3 regions of the Shinella sp. HZN7 genome follow, and region 3 is predicted to be linked to each of the others. Evidence: riboswitches for the same ligand, from Rfam matches in the RefSeq annotation. Region 3 holds a riboswitch; each other region holds the start of a gene.
What was found. A riboswitch is a leader RNA that binds a small molecule or an ion and turns the genes downstream of it on or off. The one in region 3 is predicted to bind thiamine pyrophosphate.
Positions count from the first base shown of each region.

Region 1 (6,082 bases), 620 kb from region 3:
GTCCGCCGTGCGATAACTCGCCATGCGGGAGAAAAGCAGCCAGGGCAGGGTGATGAAGCCTTCCGCGCCGAAGATGGCGACGGCGCCGAGATCGCCGAGCGACAGCGCCATGGCGAAGGCGAAGGCCGTGAGCAGCGGCTTCTTCAGGGCCGGCAGGTCGATCCATCGCAGGCGATGCAATCCGGTGACGCCGAGGCTGAGCGCGAGCCGGGTGGTGCGCGAGAGGTGGGTGCGATAGGCCGGCTCCAGCACGCGCACGACGAAGGGCAGCGCCATCAGCGCATTGAGGACGGTGATGACGGCAGGGGCGAAGCGCCCGGTCTCGCCGAAGGTCCTCAGCACGAGGAACCAGCCCGTGGCGACGACGACCGGCGGCACGAGCAGGATGAGCGAACCGACCGCCGGCAGTGCGCGGCCCATCAGCCGCGTCGCGATGCCCGCATCGCCCGTTTCGGCAAGCCGCGGCACGAGCACGATGGGCAGCGCGATCGCGAGGCTGAGGCAGGCTGAGGCGAAGGAAATGGCAAGGCTGGTGAGGAGCGCCCGGTGCAGCAGCGGATCGAGCGCCAGCCGGCCGAGATCGGCGGAAAGGCCCGAGACGAGGGTGGCGGCGAGCGGGGCGGCGGTGAAGAGGGTGAAGAGAAGGATGACGAGGCCGTCGGGGACGCGCCGCCTGCGGCCGTCGAAACGGCGGATGGCGCGGCCCGCCGTCATGCCTTCCTCGGGCGGGCGGGCGAACAGCGAGATCAGCCAGAGCAGGCTTGCCGTGACGAGGATCTGCAGGAAGGCGAGCAGCACCGCGCGCTGGGGGTCGAAATCGAAGCGCAGCGCCTGGTAGATCGCCACCTCGATCGTGGTCGCGGCCGGCCCGCCGCCGAGCGTCAGCACGATGGTGAAGCTCGTCGTGCAGAGCATGAAGACGAGGCCGGCGATGCCCGGCAGGACCCGCCGGATCACCGGCCATTCGATCAGCCGGAACACCGCGCCGCCGCCCATGCCGAGATTGGCGGAGGTCAGCCAGTATTCCGCCGGAATGCGGTCGAGGGCCGCCAGCAGGAAGCGCGCGGCGAGCGGCAGGTTGAAGAAGACGTGGGCGATCAGGATGCCGGCAAGCCCGTAGACGCTGACCGGGTTCTGCAGCCCGGCAAGCCCGAGCAGGTCGTTGACGACGCCCTGCCGGCCCCAGATCTCGATGACGCCGAGCGCGGCGACCAGCGCCGGCAGGCCGAGCGGCACGACGGACAGCCGGATGATCCAGACGCGGCCCGGAAAATCCCGCTGCCGGGCGAGCGCCCGGGCGACGGGAATGGCGAGCAGGACGGACAGCAGCGTGGAGAGCGTCGCCTGCAGCAGCGTGAACCGCGCGACGCGTCCGATATAGGCATCAAGGAGCGGCGCACCGGCGCCAGGGCCGGCATGAGCGAGAAGCACGGCCGTCGCCGCACCGACGAAGGCGAGCACGGTGCCGAGGGCGAGGCCCCCGGCGACACGCAGCGTCCGTCGCTCAGTGCGGGCGAAGATCACGTTACCTGGCGCTCATCGCCGCCAGCCATTCGTCGATCCAGGCCTTGCGGTTGGCCGCGACCTCGTCCGACGACATCAGGAAGGTCTTTTCCGGCTTCACCAGCGCGTCGAAGGCTGCAGGCAGCGGATCCTTCGTCTTTGCGGCCGGCATCATCCAGTTGGTCTCCGGGATGATCGACTGGAAGTCCGGGCCGGTCATGAAGGTGAGGAACTGGCGGGCAAGATCCTTGTCGTCGGCGGTGCGCGTCAGGCCGGCGACCTCGATCTGCACGTAGTGGCCCTCGGAGAAGGCGGCGGCCTTGTAGCGCTCGGTCTGTTCCGCGATGACGTGGTAGGCGGGCGAGGTCGTGTAGGACAGCACCATCGGCGCCTCGCCCTTGGTGAAGAGGCCGTAGGCTTCCGACCAGCCGGGTGTCACCGTCAGCACGCGGTCCTTCAGCTTGCCCCAGGCCCCGGCCGCCTCGTCGCCATAGACCGACTTCACCCACAGCAGCAGGCCGAGACCCGGCGTCGAGGTGCGCGGGTCCTCGATGACGATTTTTTGCGACGGGTCGCCCTCGACCAGCTCCTTCAGGCTCGTCGGCGGGGTCTTGAGCGTCTCGCTGTCATAGACGACGGCGAAATGGCCGTAGTCGTAGGGCAGGAACGTGTCGTCGGAAAAACCGCCCGGCACCGTCAGGCCTTCCGGCGAAAGGCCGTGCGCCTCGAAGAGGCCGGTCGCCTTGGCCTCGGTGATCAGGTTGGTGTCGAGGCCGAGCACCAGGTCGGCCTTCGTGCCCTCGCCTTCGAGCTTCAGGCGCGTCAGGAGTTCCACGCCGTCGGCAACGCCGACCCATTCGACGGTGCAGCCGCAGGTTTTCTCGAAGGCTTCCTTGACCTTCGGGCCGGGACCCCATTCGGCGACGAAGCTCTCATAGGTGTAGACGGTCAGCGTCTTTTCCTGCGCCAGCACGGGAAGGGCGAGGGAAACGGCGAGCGCCGCGATGGTGGAGAAAAGTGTCTTGCGCATCCGCGCCTCCTTGCTGTTCACAAAACGGGAGTAGGGCGCTGGATGTGCCGTCTAATCCCTCCGCCGGTACGAGCCGGATCAGGTTCTTCGGGTTGGCGAAACCGCCTCTCAGCCAGCGGATCGAAATCCGCGGGCACCCCGTTAGAGCAAGGCAAGGCATAATCCCGCTTGCGGCGGGGCGCAAGAGGGCGGCGGCAAGCAAAAGGCCGGCGAAAGCGCCGGCCCCGACCTGTCAAAAAGCCTGCCTGCCTCTTTTCGGTCACGCGATGAAACGCTCGGGGCGATAGGGGCCGATATTGATGACGGTCCGCTCGCCCAGCATCTTTTCCGCCAGCACGCGGCCGGTGATCGGGCCGAGCGTCATGCCGTGATGGGCGTGGCCGAAGGCGAACCAGAGGCCGGCGTGGCGCGGAGCCTTGCCGATGATCGGCATCATGTCCGGCGTGCAGGGGCGGGCGCCCATCCAGGGCTCCTCGTCGCGGCGTTCGGCGAGCGGGAAGAATTCCCGCGCCACCTTTTCGGCCCGGCGCAACTGCACCGGCGTCTTGCGCGTGTCGCGCTTGGCGAATTCGGCCCCGGTGGTGAGGCGGATGCCGCGCTGCATGGGCGCGAGGAAATAGCCGCGCTCGGCATCCAGCACCCAGTTGTTGAGCGTCGCGCCCTCTTCCGCACCGTAATGCATGTGATAGCCGCGCTTGACGGCGAGCGGGAAGCGGTAGCCGAGCTTGCGCGTCACCGTATCGGCCCAGGGACCGAGCGCGACGACGACTTCCTTGCCTTCGAGCGGGCCTTCCGGCGTGGCGATGCGCCAGCCTTCACCTTCCAGCACATGCTCGATGGTCGCTGCATCGCCCGACTTGAGTTCGCCGCCGAGCGACTGGAAATAGGCGAGGTAGCGCTTCAGGAGGCTCTGCGGATCGAGGATCGACCATGGGTCGGTCCAGCGCAGGCCGCCGGTGAGCTCGGCGCGGATGGACGGCTCGACCTCGGCCACCTCCCGCGTCGTCAGCTTCTGGTGGTTGACGCCGAAATTGGCCGACAGCTTTTCGGCGTCCGCATAGGCCTTGTCGCGCTCCTTCTCCGTGCGGAAAACCTTCATCCAGCCGTCCTTGCGGATGAGGTCGTCCGCGCCGGACGCGGCGATGAGGTCGGCATGTTCGGAAATCGAGTTCTCGATGAGCGGCGCATAGAGATGGGCGATGCTCTGGTGCTGGCGGAAGCCGGAATGCCACCAGTAGCGGGCAAGGAACGGAATGATGCCGGGGATCGCCGAGGGGTGGTAGTGCGCGTCGATCGTGTTGTTCAGCGCATAGCGGAAGAGCGCGCCGAAATCATGCGGGAAACCATAGGGGAAGACGCCCTCGCGCTGGATCAGGCCGGCATTGCCGTAGGAGGTTTCTTCCGCCGCGCCGCGGCGGTCGACGAGCACCACCGACTTGCCGCGCCGGAGGAGATGGATCGCGGTCGAAATGCCGACCACGCCCGCGCCGAGAACGATGACATCCGTCTTCATGAGCCTGCCCCAGGAGATTTTCGTTTGCGCATCAATGCATGCGGGCTCGCGCCAAGGCAAGGCGCGTCATTGTCCCGCCAGCCGCAGCAGGTTTTCGATCGCCGCGTGTTCGAAGCCGCCGATGCCCTCGGAAATATCGGCCTTGATGGCGGACGCCACGGCGTCCTCGTCGCGCTTGCGCAGCGCGGCGATCGCTTCCTGGTGGCGATCGACGAAATAGAGCTGGGCGACATGCTCCATGGCGATACCGAGGAAGGGGCCGAGCTGGAGCCAGATGCTCTCCACCATCGGCATGATCACCTGCTCGGGATTGGCGGTATAGAGCGTGCGATGGAATTCCTGGTTCAGGAGCAGGGCATTGGCATTGTCCTTGCGGGCGATCGCCTCGTCCTGCGCCCTGTCGATCTCTTCCAGCCGGTCGATCCGGCGCTCCGTGATATGCGGCACCGCCCGGCGCGCGGCATGCTGCTCCAGCACGGAACGCAGCGAGACGAGTTCGCTGAACCGGTCCGCCGTCATGCGCGGCACCATGATGCGCCTGTTGTCGAGCACGCGCAGCGCGCCTTCCGACGAGAGGCGGCGCAACGCCTCGCGCACCGGTGTCGGGCTACTCTCCATCGCTTCGGCGATGCCGCGGATCGTCAGCGATTCCCCCGGCCGGATCGAGCCGACCATGATCGCCTGGCGCAGGCGCCGGTGCGCATATTCATGCGTCGTCATGCCTTCCGGCCGGTCCAGTGGCTCAAGCGCCAAGTTGCCCAATCCATCCCTCCACGAAAGGCTGCCAGATGCTATCCTATGCTTTGTGACAGGTTCTAGCAGCTTGACCCCCGACAAGAAAGTGTGCATATTTTGAAAATGTGATCACAAAAATAATTATGTGATACGGAAGGGAACCATGACTGCGAACAATGATGCCAATTGGCTGATCAATGCCGACGGCGTGGAGAGCATCCAGGCCGTAGTCTGCGACCTGAACGGCATCCTGCGCGGCAAGCGCGTGCCCGTCGGACAGGCGGAAAAGGTGCTGAAGGGCGGTATCCGCATGCCGCTGTCCATCGTCGGCGTGGACGTGTGGGGCGAGGACATCGTCGGCTCCAGCCACGTCTTCGCCTCGGGCGACATGGACGGCATCTGCAGCCCCACGGGCCGCGGCGCGCTCCCGGTCAACTGGACGCTAAAGCCGTCGGCCGTCGTGCCGCTCTGGCTGTTCAAGGAGGGTGGTGAACCGTTCCTCGCCGATCCGCGCCAGGCGCTCGCCCATATCGTGCGGCAGTATCACGAATTGGGCCTGCGCCCCGTCGTCGCCTCGGAGATGGAATTCTACCTGATCGACGCCGAGCCCGATCATGCCGAGCCGCCGATCTCGCCCTATACCGGCAAGCGTCTCGATTCCGATGCCATCCTCTCCATCGACGAACTCGACGATTTCGGCCAGTTCTTCTCCGACGTCTATGCGGAATGTGAGCGGCAGAACGTGCCGGCGGATTCGGCCGTCGCGGAAAACGGCATCGGCCAGTTCGAAATCAACCTGATGCATACCGACGATCCGTTGAAGGCCGCCGACGACGCGCTGTTCTTCAAGCGCATCATCAAGGGCGTCGCGCGCAAGCACGGCTTTGCCGCCACCTTCATGGCAAAGCCCTACGGCATGCGTTCGGGCAGCGGCATGCACATGCATTTCAGCCTGGTCGACGAGAAGGGCGACAACGTCTTCGACGACGGCACACCCGAGGGTTCCGACATCATGAAGCACGCCGTGGCGGGCCTGATGCGCGGCATGGCGGAATCGACGCTGCTCTTTGCGCCGCACTACAATTCCTACCGGCGCCTGCGCCCCGATACCCACGCGCCAACCTCGATCTCCTGGGGCTACGAGAACCGCACCGCCGCCATCCGCATCCCCGGCGGCAACAACAAGGCGCGGCGCATCGAGCATCGCGTCGCCGGCGCGGACGCCAATCCCTACCTCGTCATGGCCGGCATTCTCGGCGCCGCCCTCGTCGGCATCCGCAACAAATGGGAGCCGCCGGCGC
Region 1 covers NZ_CP015736.1:3,985,287-3,991,368, reverse strand. The annotation lists gene thiP (thiamine/thiamine pyrophosphate ABC transporter permease) at 1-1,521, opposite strand, end outside; gene thiB (thiamine ABC transporter substrate binding subunit) at 1,526-2,533, opposite strand; TPP riboswitch at 2,572-2,684, opposite strand; gene shn_RS19225 (FAD-binding oxidoreductase) at 2,793-4,046, opposite strand; gene shn_RS19220 (GntR family transcriptional regulator) at 4,113-4,766, opposite strand; gene shn_RS19215 (glutamine synthetase family protein) at 4,945-6,082, shown strand, end outside.
Region 1: linked by a shared signal. The riboswitch ahead of thiB (thiamine ABC transporter substrate binding subunit) and the one ahead of thiC (phosphomethylpyrimidine synthase ThiC) in region 3 are both predicted to bind thiamine pyrophosphate.

Region 2 (6,082 bases), 1.3 Mb from region 3:
GACGAAAGCGCATCGCGCCCTGCGGTTTGCCGGCGCGCTATCTCGGCCAGCCCGTCAGGCAGGCGCTCCGCCTCGGTTCGCGCGGCGCCTTCGACATGCGGGCGTCGCCGCACGATGGAACGCGAAAACTCTTCCTCACGGGGTTTCCTGCCTGTCTTCTTGACCCCGGATCGGCCTTCCGGCCAGCGCCATCGCCCCCTGCTTACCACCCGGCCGCGCTGGCTTGTTCACACGGCGCCGGGTGATGGACACGCTGCTGGCGCCGCTGGTCAGAACGCGGCCATCGGCGCCAGCGCGAAAGGATGTTGCGGCGCGAGGTCTTCCGCCGCGCGCAGCATGAGCACCATGTCGCCTTCGTCCGGCACGGCCGTGCCCGCCCAGTCGAGGTGATCGGGCGCGAAGTGCGCGGTGACGCTGGCAGGTGCAAGCTGCAGGCTCGCCAGGATGTCCGCGAGGCTCGGAATGCGTGCGCCGACGACATCGAGGAGATCGAAGCCGCCGTCCTCGCCCATCTGCCAGGCGATCGCGGCATTCGCCCCTTCCATCAGGTCGAGCCCGAGGTCCGGCATCAGCGCGGCGTTGAACAGGAACATTTCCTTCTGCCTGAGGGGTGCGAAGCGATCGGACACCGGCCGGCGGCCGTCGAGCAGGCGGCCGAGCAGTGTGACATCCGCCTCGCTTTCGATATCGAGCCGCCGGAGCGGTCCGGCCTGACCGCCCGTCGGCGCCGGTCCGGAGAAACGATGCTGCGCCAGCGCGCGAAAGCCGTGGCGATGGTAGAGGCCCGGCGTATCGGTCAGAAGCGCGACGGCCTCGAACCCTTCCGCATCGCAGTGCCGGAGCGCCGCTTCCATGACATCGCGATAGAGCCCCTTGCCGCGGTGTTCCGGCCGCACGGCGCCCGATTGCAGGCCCGCGGCGCGCACGAAGGTGCCGTTGACGACAAGCGGCAGGGAAAATGCGCTGATATTGGCGATGCAGCAGCCGGCATCGTCGAACCAGGCGAAGGGCATGCTCGTCGGATCCGGCCCGCCGAGCCGGTCCATCACCGTCACGTCGATGTCGAAGATGTCTTCGAGGAGGCCGGCAAGCGCCCGCCAGGCGGCGCCGTCGCCGAAATAGTCCGAACGGAAGGAAAGGCCCTCGCGGTCGGGCATGGCCCTAGCGCACGCCGGTAGAGCCGAAGCCGCCGGCGCCACGGGTGGTCTCGCCCGCCGTCTCCACCTCGCGCACGGCGACCTGCGTGACCGGCGCGATCACCATCTGCGCGATGCGCATGCCACGTTCGATGACGAAGGGCTCCTCGCCGAGATTGACGAGCAGCACCTTCACCTCGCCGCGATAGTCGCTGTCGATCGTGCCGGGCGTGTTGAGGCAGGTGATGCCGTTCTTGAAGGCAAGGCCGGAGCGGGGGCGGACCTGTCCCTCGTAGCCGGCCGGGATCTCGAAGACGAAGCCGGTCGGCACCAGGGCGCGCTGGCCGGGCGGCAGCGTCAGCGGCTGATCTTCCGCCACGGCGGCGCGCAGGTCCATGCCGGCGGCGCCGCCGGTCTCGTAGGCGGGAAGCGCGATGCCCGCGCCATGCGGCAGGCGGAGAAGGCAGAGCGTGGGCTGGGTGGGGGCATGTGCGTTCATGCGCCCATAAGCCGGCCGCAGTCCCACCCCGTCAATTGCATCTTCCCGGCGGAGCCTGTAAAGACCGCGGCAACTCACAGGATATTGCAGAAAATGGCCGAAACCCTTGCAGAGGCGGTCTCCCGCCGCCGCACCTTTGCGATCATCGCGCACCCGGACGCCGGTAAGACGACTCTCACGGAAAAGCTGCTGCTTTTCGGCGGCGCCATCCAGCTCGCCGGCGAAGTGAAGGCGAAGAAGGACCGCATCCAGACCCGCTCGGACTGGATGAAGATCGAGCGTGAACGCGGCATCTCCGTCGTCACCTCGGTGATGACCTTCGAATATGACGGCAACGTCTTCAACATTCTCGATACGCCCGGCCACGAGGACTTCGCCGACGACACCTACCGCACGCTGACGGCGGTGGATGCGGCCGTCATGGTCATCGACGCCGCCAAGGGCATCGAGCCGCGCACGCTGAAGCTGTTCGAGGTCTGCCGCCTGCGCGACATCCCGATCATCACCTTCGTCAACAAGATGGACCGCGAAAGCCGCGACCCGTTCGAAATCCTCGACGAGGTGGAGGAGAAGCTGGCGCTCGACACCGCCCCGGTCACCTGGCCGGTCGGCCGCTCGAAGACCTTCTGCGGCTCCTATCACCTGGCCGACCGCACCTTCCGCGGCTCGGACACGCAGGTGCAGCCGACGAAGATCGACGACCCGGCGGTGGTGGCGAAGAACCTGCCGGAAAACGAGCGGGCCGCCTTCACCGAGGAGCTCGAGCTCGCCCGCGAGGCCTGCCGGCCCTACGACCAGGCGGCCTTCCTGGAGGGGCACATGACGCCGGTCTTCTTCGGCTCGGCGCTCCGGAATTTCGGCGTTCGCGACCTTATCAACGCGCTCGGCGCCTTCGCGCCGCCGCCGCGCGACCAGGTGGCGGATGTGCGCAAGGTCCATGCCTCGGAAGACAGGATGACAGCCTTCGTCTTCAAGATCCAGGCGAACATGGACCCGAACCATCGCGACCGCATCGCCTTCGCCCGCGTCTGCTCCGGCATGCTGGAGCGCGGCATGAAGGTGCGCCTTGCCCGCACGGGCAAGACGATCGGCCTTTCGGCCCCGCAGTTCTTCTTCGCCTCGCAGCGCCAGCTCGCCGATACGGCCTATGCCGGCGACGTGGTGGGCATCCCCAACCATGGCACGCTCCGGATCGGCGATACGCTGACGGAAGGCGAGGCGCTGGTCTTCGAAGGCGTGCCGAACTTCGCGCCGGAAATCCTGCGCCGCGTGCGGCTGGAGGATGCGATGAAGGCCAAGAAGCTGAAGGAAGCGCTCCAGCAGATGGCGGAGGAGGGCGTCGTGCAGCTCTTCTCGCCGGAAGACGGCTCGCCCGCCATCGTCGGCGTCGTCGGCGCGCTGCAGCTCGACGTGTTGAAGGAGCGGCTTTCGGCGGAATACGGCCTGCCCGTCTCCTTCGAAATGTCGCGCTTTTCCGTCTGCCGCTGGATTTCGTCGGACAGCGCGGCGGAGCTGGACAAGTTCGTCACCCAGCGCCGCGGCGATATCGCCCGCGACCTCGACGGCGACCCGGTCTTCCTGGCGCAGGATGCCTTCTCGCTGCGCTACGAGGCGGAACGCTATCCAGCGATCAAGATGGTCGCGATCAAGGAATACCACGTCACCAAGGCCTGAGCGGGCGGGGTCACCCGCCCACGAGCCCAGGAGGCGCGCTTCCGGTTCCATATGCGATTGCCCTGCCACGGGTGGGGAGAAGGATGCATGGTGCCGGTGGCAAATGCGCCACGACGCCACTTTCGGCGTGACAGGCGCCGCGTCATTTGCGAAAACCCGTTCAAGACAGGGGCGTCCGTCACAAGGCGGGCTGAGAAGCACCCTTTGAACCTGAACCGGATCATGCCGGCGGAGGGAGTCGAACGGGTGCCGCATCGACGCCACCCCGAGGCCGCCCCTGCCGGGAAGGAGGCGAGATGGCCGACACAATCGCAAACATTCTCTCGATCGCGGGCTCCGACCCCTCGGGCGGCGCCGGCATCCAGGCGGATCTCAAGACGTTCGCCGCGCGCGGTACCTATGGCATGGCGGCGCTGACGGCCCTGACGGCGCAGAACACGCAGGGCGTTTCCGGCGTGCATCTGGTTCCGCCCGACTTCGTGGCGGCGCAGGTCGCCGCGGTTTTCGCCGACATCCGGGTGGATGCGGTGAAGATCGGCATGATCGCCTCGGCGGAGATCGCCGAAGCGGTGGCGGCCGCGCTGTCGCCGCATCGCGCGGTTCCCATCGTGCTCGATCCGGTCATGGTCGCCAAGGGCGGGGCTTCGCTCCTGGCGCAGGAGGCCGTGGCCGCACTGACGCGCCAGCTCCTGCCGCGCGCAAGCGTGCTCACGCCGAACCTGCCGGAGGCGGCCGCCCTCCTTCGTGAGGCGGAGGCCGTGGACCGGGCCGGCATGGAGGACCAGGCAAGGCGGCTGCTCGACCTCGGGCCGAAGGCGGTGCTGCTGAAGGGCGGGCACCTGCCGGGCAGCGAGAGCCCGGATGTGCTCGCGACGCCCGATCGGATGCACTGGTACGAGGGCGTGCGGGTGCTGACGCGCAACACGCATGGCACCGGCTGCTCGCTGTCGAGCGCGATCGCCGCCGAGCTCGGCAAGGGGCAGGCGCTCGCCGATGCCGTGGCGGCGGCCAAGCGCTTCATCGCCGGTGCCGTGCGCCTGTCGGATGCGCTGACCGTCGGCTCGGGCCACGGTCCGCTGCATCATTTCCACCTGTCCGGCAACTGATCGGTCAGCGGTCGGCGAGCGCGAGCCGGAGGCCCATGAGGCCGAGGGCGGCGGCGAAGCTGCGCTGCATCCAGACGATGACCGCCGGCCGGCTCAGCACCTGCCGGCGCAGGCCGGCGGCAAGCGCCCCATAGCCGACGAAGACGAGGAAGGTGAGGGCCATGAAGACGCCGCCGAGGAAGAGCATCTGGCCCGTGGCAGCGCCGGAGGCGCTCGCCGGGATGAACTGCGGCAGGAAGGCGAGGAAGAACAGCGAGAGCTTCGGGTTGAAGATGTTGGTGAGGATGCCCTTGCGCACGATCCTCAGCGCATTGCCGGCCGGTGCCTGCTCCGGCCCGACATCCAGCGCATTGCTGTCCTTCAGCAGGCTCCAGGCGATGAACAGGAGATAGGCGACGCCGACATAGCGCAGCACCTCGAAGGCGAGCGCGCTGGCATGCAGCACGGCGGCAAGGCCGACCACGCTGGCGAGGATATGCGGAACGATGCCGAGCGTGCAGCCGAAGGCGGCAAGGACGGCGGCGCGGAACCCGCCGCTGATGCCGAGCGCCAGCGTATAGATCACGCCGGTGCCCGGCAGGAGGATGACGACGAGCGAGGTGATGAGGAATTCTAGGGTCATGTCCGGTCCCGTGCGGTTTGAAAGGCGGCAGGGAACACCGGAAGGGCGCCGGGGGTCTTGAACGAAATTGCGGGGTACGCGCCGCTCAGGCGCGCGCGGCGAGAAAGGCGCCGGGCGTATAACCGTAGCGGCGGGTGAAATTGCGCGTCATGTGGCTCTGGTCGGCAAAGCCGGCTTCGATGGCGGCCTCGGCAAGCGGGGTGCCGGCCGCGATCAGCCGGCGGGCAAGCTCGGTGCGGCGCTGGAGCAGGTAGGCATGCGGCGTCAGGCCGGTGAGCCGGGCGAAATCGCGCACCAGCCGGAAACGGCCGAGTCCGCAGTCGCCGGCAAGGTCCTCCAACGTCACCGCCAGGGCCGGGTCGGCGTCGAGCCGGTCGCGGGCACGACCGATGGCCGCCGGACCATCCTGCCGCGGCGCCTCTTCGCGCAGCACGGCGGCGAGCAGCAGGAGAAGCTGTTCCTCGCGGCCGAGCGCGTCGGCGCCGGCGTCAAGAAGCAGGGCGAGCAGCCGGGAAACCAGGCCTGCGATACGCCCGTCGTCCAGCACCGGCGCGTAGAATTCCTCGCGCGGGCGCCCTTCGAAAATATCCTCCGCCGCCCCGCGGACGAGCGCCGGCTCCAGATAGAGCATGCGCCAGGCGCGTGGGGCATCGCCGAGCGGCGCGCCATCATGCACCTCGCCGGGGTTGACGGTGATCGTGTTGCCGGCCGCCGCCTCCACCAGACCGCGCCCGCTCGCCGATTTCTGCGCGCCGCGCTCGATGAGGCCGATGCCGTAGGTCTCGTGGGTGTGGCGCGCGAATGTATGCCGGCTGTCGGCGAAGACCGCCTCGATGCCCTCCACGCCCGTTCGCACGATCCGGAAGCGCTCCGTCGCCATGGCTCAATCCCTCGCGACGCCGGGAAGCGCCGCCGTCTCGCCGAACCAATCGAGGGCCGAGCGGCACCAGATCTGGCGCGTCGGTTTCAGCGCCGCACGCTGGTTGATGCTGCCCCAGCGGATGCCCCAGGTCGCGGCGTCCTCGGCGGTGCCTGTCGTGAACAG
Region 2 covers NZ_CP015736.1:4,659,040-4,665,121, forward strand. The annotation lists gene shn_RS22315 (GNAT family N-acetyltransferase) at 270-1,157, opposite strand; gene dut (dUTP diphosphatase) at 1,162-1,635, opposite strand; gene shn_RS22325 (peptide chain release factor 3) at 1,729-3,309, shown strand; TPP riboswitch at 3,467-3,563, shown strand; gene thiD (bifunctional hydroxymethylpyrimidine kinase/phosphomethylpyrimidine kinase) at 3,606-4,415, shown strand; gene shn_RS22335 (LysE family translocator) at 4,420-5,037, opposite strand; gene shn_RS22340 (AraC family transcriptional regulator) at 5,123-5,917, opposite strand; gene shn_RS22345 (GFA family protein) at 5,921-6,082, opposite strand, start outside.
Region 2: linked by a shared signal. The riboswitch ahead of thiD (bifunctional hydroxymethylpyrimidine kinase/phosphomethylpyrimidine kinase) and the one ahead of thiC (phosphomethylpyrimidine synthase ThiC) in region 3 are both predicted to bind thiamine pyrophosphate.

Region 3 (6,082 bases):
ACCGCCTGCGCCAGCGCCGCTCGCAGGAACGCCGCCACGACGCCGCGGCGGAGCTGGCAGAGGCGTCCGTCCCGGCGAACCAGGACCATTCGGTGCGCCTGACGCAGCTGCGCAACGCCTTCTTCGCCCTGCCGGAAGACCAGCGCGAGGCCCTGCACCTCGTCGCGATCGAGGAGCTTTCCTACCAGGAGGCGGCCGAAACGCTGGGCATTCCGGTCGGCACGCTGATGTCGCGCGTCGCCCGCGCCCGCCAGCGGCTGCGCGCCTTCGAACAGAGCGGCGCGACCGCTCCCGTCACACATCTCAGGCTCGTCGGAGGCACTGGCGATGACAAGCAATGATCCCATTCTCGAAACCGACCTCAACGCCTATGTCGACGAGCAGCTCGCCGTCGGCCGGCGCATCGAGGTGGAGGCCTATCTTTCGGAACGGCCGGAGGTCGCGGCGCAGGTCATGAAGGACCTGCGCGTGCGCGACGAGCTTCGCCTGGCGCTCGCCGACCATCGCACGGTGATCCGGCAGGAAACGCGCGAGGCCGCGCGGCTCCTCGAACGCTCGCTGTCGCGCCGCCGCATCTTCTCCGTCTTCCGCCGCGCCGCAGCCATCGCCCTGTTCGTCGGCGCCGGCTGGACGGCCCATGCCGTGCTCGGCCCCTTCGGCGCCACCGAGGTCGTGGCCTCCACGCCGCCGCCCGCCTTCGTGGAAGAGGCCGTGCGCGCGCACAAGACGACGCTGCTGCGCGACACGATGGCCTCCCAGCCGGAGACCGAGACCTTCGATCCGGCCGAGATCCGCTCGGCAACCGCGATCGTGCTGCCGGACCTGCCGAAGGGCTGGGGCGTGATCGACACGCAGGTCTTCCCCTCCGCCTACGGCCCGAGCGTCGAGCTGGTGCTGGAACCGCGCAAGGACGAGCGCCTGTCGCTGTTCGCGGTACGCCCGGGCTCGTTCGCCGTGCAGCATGTCCTGCTCTTCCACGCCGACAATGCCCGGGCTGCCTATTGGCAGATCGGCGACGTCGCCTATGCGCTGGTGTCGGAAAGCCGCAAGGCCGACGACCTGGCTGAAACCGCGCGCGATCTCTCGCGCACGCTCTACTGATCAACCGCTTCCAAACCGAAGGAGACATTCGATGGACCCAGTACAACAGCGATTTGGCTACGGCGCGCAGGCGCAGTCGGCCGCCCTCTTCGACGAGGGCCTGCGCCAGCACATGCTGCGCGTCTACAACTACATGGGCGCGGGCCTCGTCATCACCGGCCTCGTCGCCTTCATCGTCGGCTCGACACCGGCCCTCTACGTGCCGATCTTCTCCTCGCCGCTGAAGTGGGTGGTGATGCTGGCGCCGCTCGCCTTCGTCTTCTTCTTCTCGTTCAAGATCCAGACGATGTCGGCCAGCGCCGCGCAGATGACCTTCTGGGCCTTCTGCGCCGTCATGGGCCTGTCGCTCGCCTCGGTGTTCCTCGTCTTCACCGGCACGAGCATCGCCCGCACCTTCTTCATTGCCGCCACCATGTTCGGCACGACGAGCCTCTACGGCTATGTGACGAAGCGTGACCTGTCGAAGTTCGGCTCGTTCCTGATCATGGGCCTGATCGGCGTCATCATCGCCTCGATCGTCAACATCTTCCTCGGTTCGACCGCGCTGCAGTTCGCCATTTCCGTGATCGGCATCGCCGTCTTCGTCGGTCTCACCGCCTGGGACACGCAGAACATCAAGGAACAGTATGCCGAGAACATCGACCAGGAATCGCAGCAGAAGATGGCCGTGTTCGGTGCGCTTTCGCTGTACCTGAACTTCGTCAACATCTTCCAGCTTCTGCTGAACTTCACGGGCGAACGCGAGTAGTCCTCGCAAGGGATTTCAAAGGGAACGGCTGGCAAGGCCCCGCCGTTCCCTGTTGACTCTGTCCCGCCCCACACCCTCCGGCGTCATCCTCGGCCTTGAGCCGAGGAGCTACGTCTCACCCGCAGCCTGTGGATGCTCGGGTCAAGCCCGAGCATGACGGAGGAGAGGGTGCCGCCAGGAAACGAGCAGCATTCTTTGAGGCAAGGCCTCCCCCTGACGAGGGGCCAGAGTGGCGCACCAATTCGTAAGTACTCACTTACTTATTTTACCCCGTTGACAAATCGGCCGGCAGCGTCTTTGCTTAGGGCATTCACCAGGGGGGTCCCGACAAGGGGCTGAGATACTGCTGGCATTCGCAGCGCAGTGACCCGTTGAACCTGATCCAGTTCATACTGGCGTAGGGACGGTGCAAGCGCTGTAGAACCCGAAATCCGCAACCCGGATTCCGCCTACGCGTCCTTCCATCATTCCGGCTCTAGGACTGGGTCTCCAACCGCAAACTTGGAGCCTCACGATGAACATTGCCGCCCAGAAGCTCACCCCCACCGTCACGACGGGGGCCCTGCCCGCCTCGCGAAAGGTCCACATAGCCGGCGAGCAGCACCCGGAGATCCGCGTGCCGATGCGCGAGATCGCGCTGCACCCGACCTCCGGCGAACCGCCGGTCATCGTCTACGACGCCTCCGGCCCCTATACCGACCCCGCCCATGTCGTCTCGATCGAGAGCGGCCTGCCGCGGCTGCGCGAGGCCTGGGTCGCAGCGCGCGGCGACACCGAGGACTATGAAGGCCGCCACATCCGCCCGGAAGACAACGGCTTTGCCACCGGCGAACGGCTGACGCCGGAATTTCCCGTGCGCAACCGGCCGCGCCGAGCGAAGGACGGCAAGGCGGTGACACAGCTCGCCTATGCCCGCGCCGGCATCATCACGCCGGAAATGGAATTCATCGCCATCCGCGAGAACCTCGGCCGCAAGGCCGCCAAAGAGGCGCTCATCCGCGACGGCGAGAGCTTCGGCGCCCATATCCCGGATTTCGTGACGCCGGAATTCGTTCGCCAGGAAGTCGCGAGCGGCCGGGCCATCATCCCGGCCAACATCAACCATCCGGAAGCCGAGCCGATGATCATCGGCCGGAACTTCCTGGTGAAGATCAACGCCAATATCGGCAATTCCGCCGTCACCTCCTCCATGGCGGAAGAGGTCGAGAAGATGGTCTGGGCGATCCGCTGGGGCGGCGATACGGTCATGGACCTCTCCACCGGCCGCAACATCCACAACATCCGCGAATGGATCATCCGCAATGCGCCGGTCCCGATCGGCACCGTGCCGCTCTACCAGGCGCTGGAGAAGGTCAACGGCATTGCCGAGGACCTCACCTGGGAGGTCTTCCGCGACACGCTGATCGAGCAGGCCGAACAGGGCGTCGACTATTTCACCATCCATGCCGGCGTGCGGCTCGCCTATATCCCGCTCACCGTGGGCCGCGTCACCGGCATCGTCTCGCGCGGCGGCTCGATCATGGCCAAGTGGTGTCTCCATCACCACCGGGAAAGCTTCCTCTACGAGCATTTCGAGGAGATCTGCGACATCTGCCGCGCCTATGACGTCTCCTTCTCGCTGGGCGACGGGCTGCGCCCCGGCTCGATCGCCGACGCCAACGACGCCGCGCAGTTCGCCGAACTCGAAACGCTCGGCGAGCTGACGCAGATCGCCTGGGCAAAGGACTGCCAGGTCATGATCGAAGGCCCCGGCCATGTGCCGATGCACAAGATCAAGGAGAACATGGACAAGCAGCTGAAGACCTGCGGCGAGGCGCCGTTCTACACGCTCGGGCCGCTGACGACCGACATCGCCCCCGGCTACGACCACATCACCTCGGGCATCGGCGCGGCGATGATCGGCTGGTTCGGCACGGCCATGCTCTGCTACGTCACGCCGAAGGAACATCTCGGCCTGCCCGACCGCGACGACGTGAAGGTCGGCGTCATCACCTACAAGATCGCCGCCCACGCCGCCGACCTCGCCAAGGGCCATCCGGCAGCGAAGATCCGCGACGACGCGCTGTCTCGCGCCCGCTTCGAGTTCCGCTGGGAGGACCAGTTCAACCTCTCGCTCGACCCGGAAACCGCCCGCGCCTTCCATGACGAGACGCTGCCGAAGGAGGCGCACAAGGTGGCGCATTTCTGCTCCATGTGCGGCCCGAAATTCTGCTCCATGCGCATCTCGCACGACATCCGCGCCGAGGCGCAGAAGGAGGGGCTGGAGGCCATGGCGGCGAAATATCGCGACGGCGGCGACCTCTACATGCCGCTTGCCGGCGTCCCGGCCGGAGAATGACCATGCGCGTCCTCGTCAAGGGGGCCGGCGTTGCCGGCCTCACGGTCGCCTGGCAGCTCTATCGCCACGGTTTCGACGTCACCATCACCGAGCGCGCCGAAAAGGTGGGCCTCGGGGCTTCCGGCTTTGCCGGCGGCATGCTGGCCCCCTGGTGCGAGCGGGAAAGCGCGGAGGAGCCCGTGCTCACGCTCGGCCGCTCGGCGGCCGACTGGTGGGAGGCGGCCGTGCCCGGCCATGTCAGGCGCCGGGGAACGCTGGTCGTCGCCGCCGGCCGCGATGCCGGGGAGCTCGACCGCTTCGCCCGCCGGACGAGCGGCTGGGAATGGCTGGACGATGCCGCCATCGCCGCGCTGGAACCGGATCTCGCCGGCCGCTTCCCCAAGGCCCTGTTCTTCCGGCAGGAAGCCCATCTCGATCCGCAACGGGCGCTCTCGGCCCTCACCGCCGGGCTCGAGGAGGCGCGCATGCGCTTCCTCTTCGGCGCGGACGGCACGCCGGATGCGGCACGCTACGACCGCGTGGTCGACTGCACCGGCGCGGCCCGGATCGGCAGTCTGCCGGATCTTAGGGGCGTGCGCGGCGAGATGCTCTATGTGGAGACCCCGGAGATCAGCCTCTCCCGCCCCGTCCGCCTGCTGCATCCGCGCCACCCGATCTATGTCGTGCCGCGCGGAAGGAACCGCTTCATGGTGGGCGCGACCATGATCGAAAGCGCCGACGGCGGCGGCATCACCGCCCGCTCGCTCATGGAGCTGCTGAACGCCGCCTACACGCTGCACCCGGCCTTTGGCGAGGCGCGGCTCACGGAAACCGGTGCCGGCATCCGCCCGGCCTATCCCGACAACCTGCCGCGCGTCAGCGAGCATGATGGCACGCTCCATGTGAACGGCCTCTATCGCCACGGCTTCCTGCTGGCCCCCGCCATGGCGGCGGAGGTCGCGCGGCGGCTTCTTGCAGAACAGGCACGACCGGAAAGGAGGGCATCATGACCTTCATCATCAACGGCGAGGAACAGGAGGTCGCGGCGACGACGCTCGCCGACCTCCTGTCCGCGCTGGACTACGAAGGCGAATGGCTGGCGACGGCGGTCAACGGCGAGCTGGTGCACCGCGAAGACCGCGCCGGTTTCACGCTCGGCGCGCGCGACCGCATCGAAATCCTCTCGCCCATGCAGGGAGGCTGACATGCTGAAGCTCTACGATACCGGGGTGCGCTCGCGCCTGCTGCTCGGCACCGCCCGCTATCCCTCCCCCGCGACCCTCGCCGAGGCCGTGCGCCGCGCGAAGGCGGAGATCGTCACCGTGTCGCTGCGGCGGGAAACCGCCGGCGGCAAGGCGGGCGGCGCGTTCTTCGAGCTGATCCATGCGCTCGGCGTGCATGTCCTGCCCAACACCGCCGGCTGCCACAGCGTGCAGGAGGCCGTGCTGACGGCCAGGATGGCCCGCGAGGTCTTCCGCACGGACTGGATCAAGCTGGAGGTGATCGGCCATCACGACACGCTGCAGCCCGACGTCTTCGGCCTCGTCGAGGCGGCGCGCATCCTGACGGGGGAAGGCTTCCAGGTCTTCCCCTATACGACGGACGACCTCGTCGTCGCGGAAAAGCTTATCGAGGCCGGCTGCCGCGTGCTGATGCCCTGGTGCGCGCCGATCGGCTCGGCCATGGGGCCGGTGAACCCGATGGCGCTGCGCGCCTTCCGGGCGCATTTCCCTGACGTGCCGCTGATCGTCGATGCCGGCATCGGCCGCCCCTCGCACGCCGCCGGCGTCATGGAACTCGGCTATGACGCCGTGCTGCTCAACACCGCCGTCGCCGGCGCCGGCGATCCGGCGGCGATGGCCGAAGCCTTTGCGCTTGCCATCGATGCCGGCCGCCTCGCCCATGCCGCCGTGCCG
Region 3 covers NZ_CP015736.1:3,365,139-3,371,220, forward strand. The annotation lists gene shn_RS16215 (sigma-70 family RNA polymerase sigma factor) at 1-341, shown strand, start outside; gene shn_RS16220 (anti-sigma factor) at 328-1,101, shown strand; gene shn_RS16225 (Bax inhibitor-1/YccA family protein) at 1,133-1,849, shown strand; TPP riboswitch at 2,155-2,271, shown strand; gene thiC (phosphomethylpyrimidine synthase ThiC) at 2,364-4,187, shown strand; gene thiO (glycine oxidase ThiO) at 4,190-5,176, shown strand; gene thiS (sulfur carrier protein ThiS) at 5,173-5,370, shown strand; gene shn_RS16245 (thiazole synthase) at 5,372-6,082, shown strand, end outside.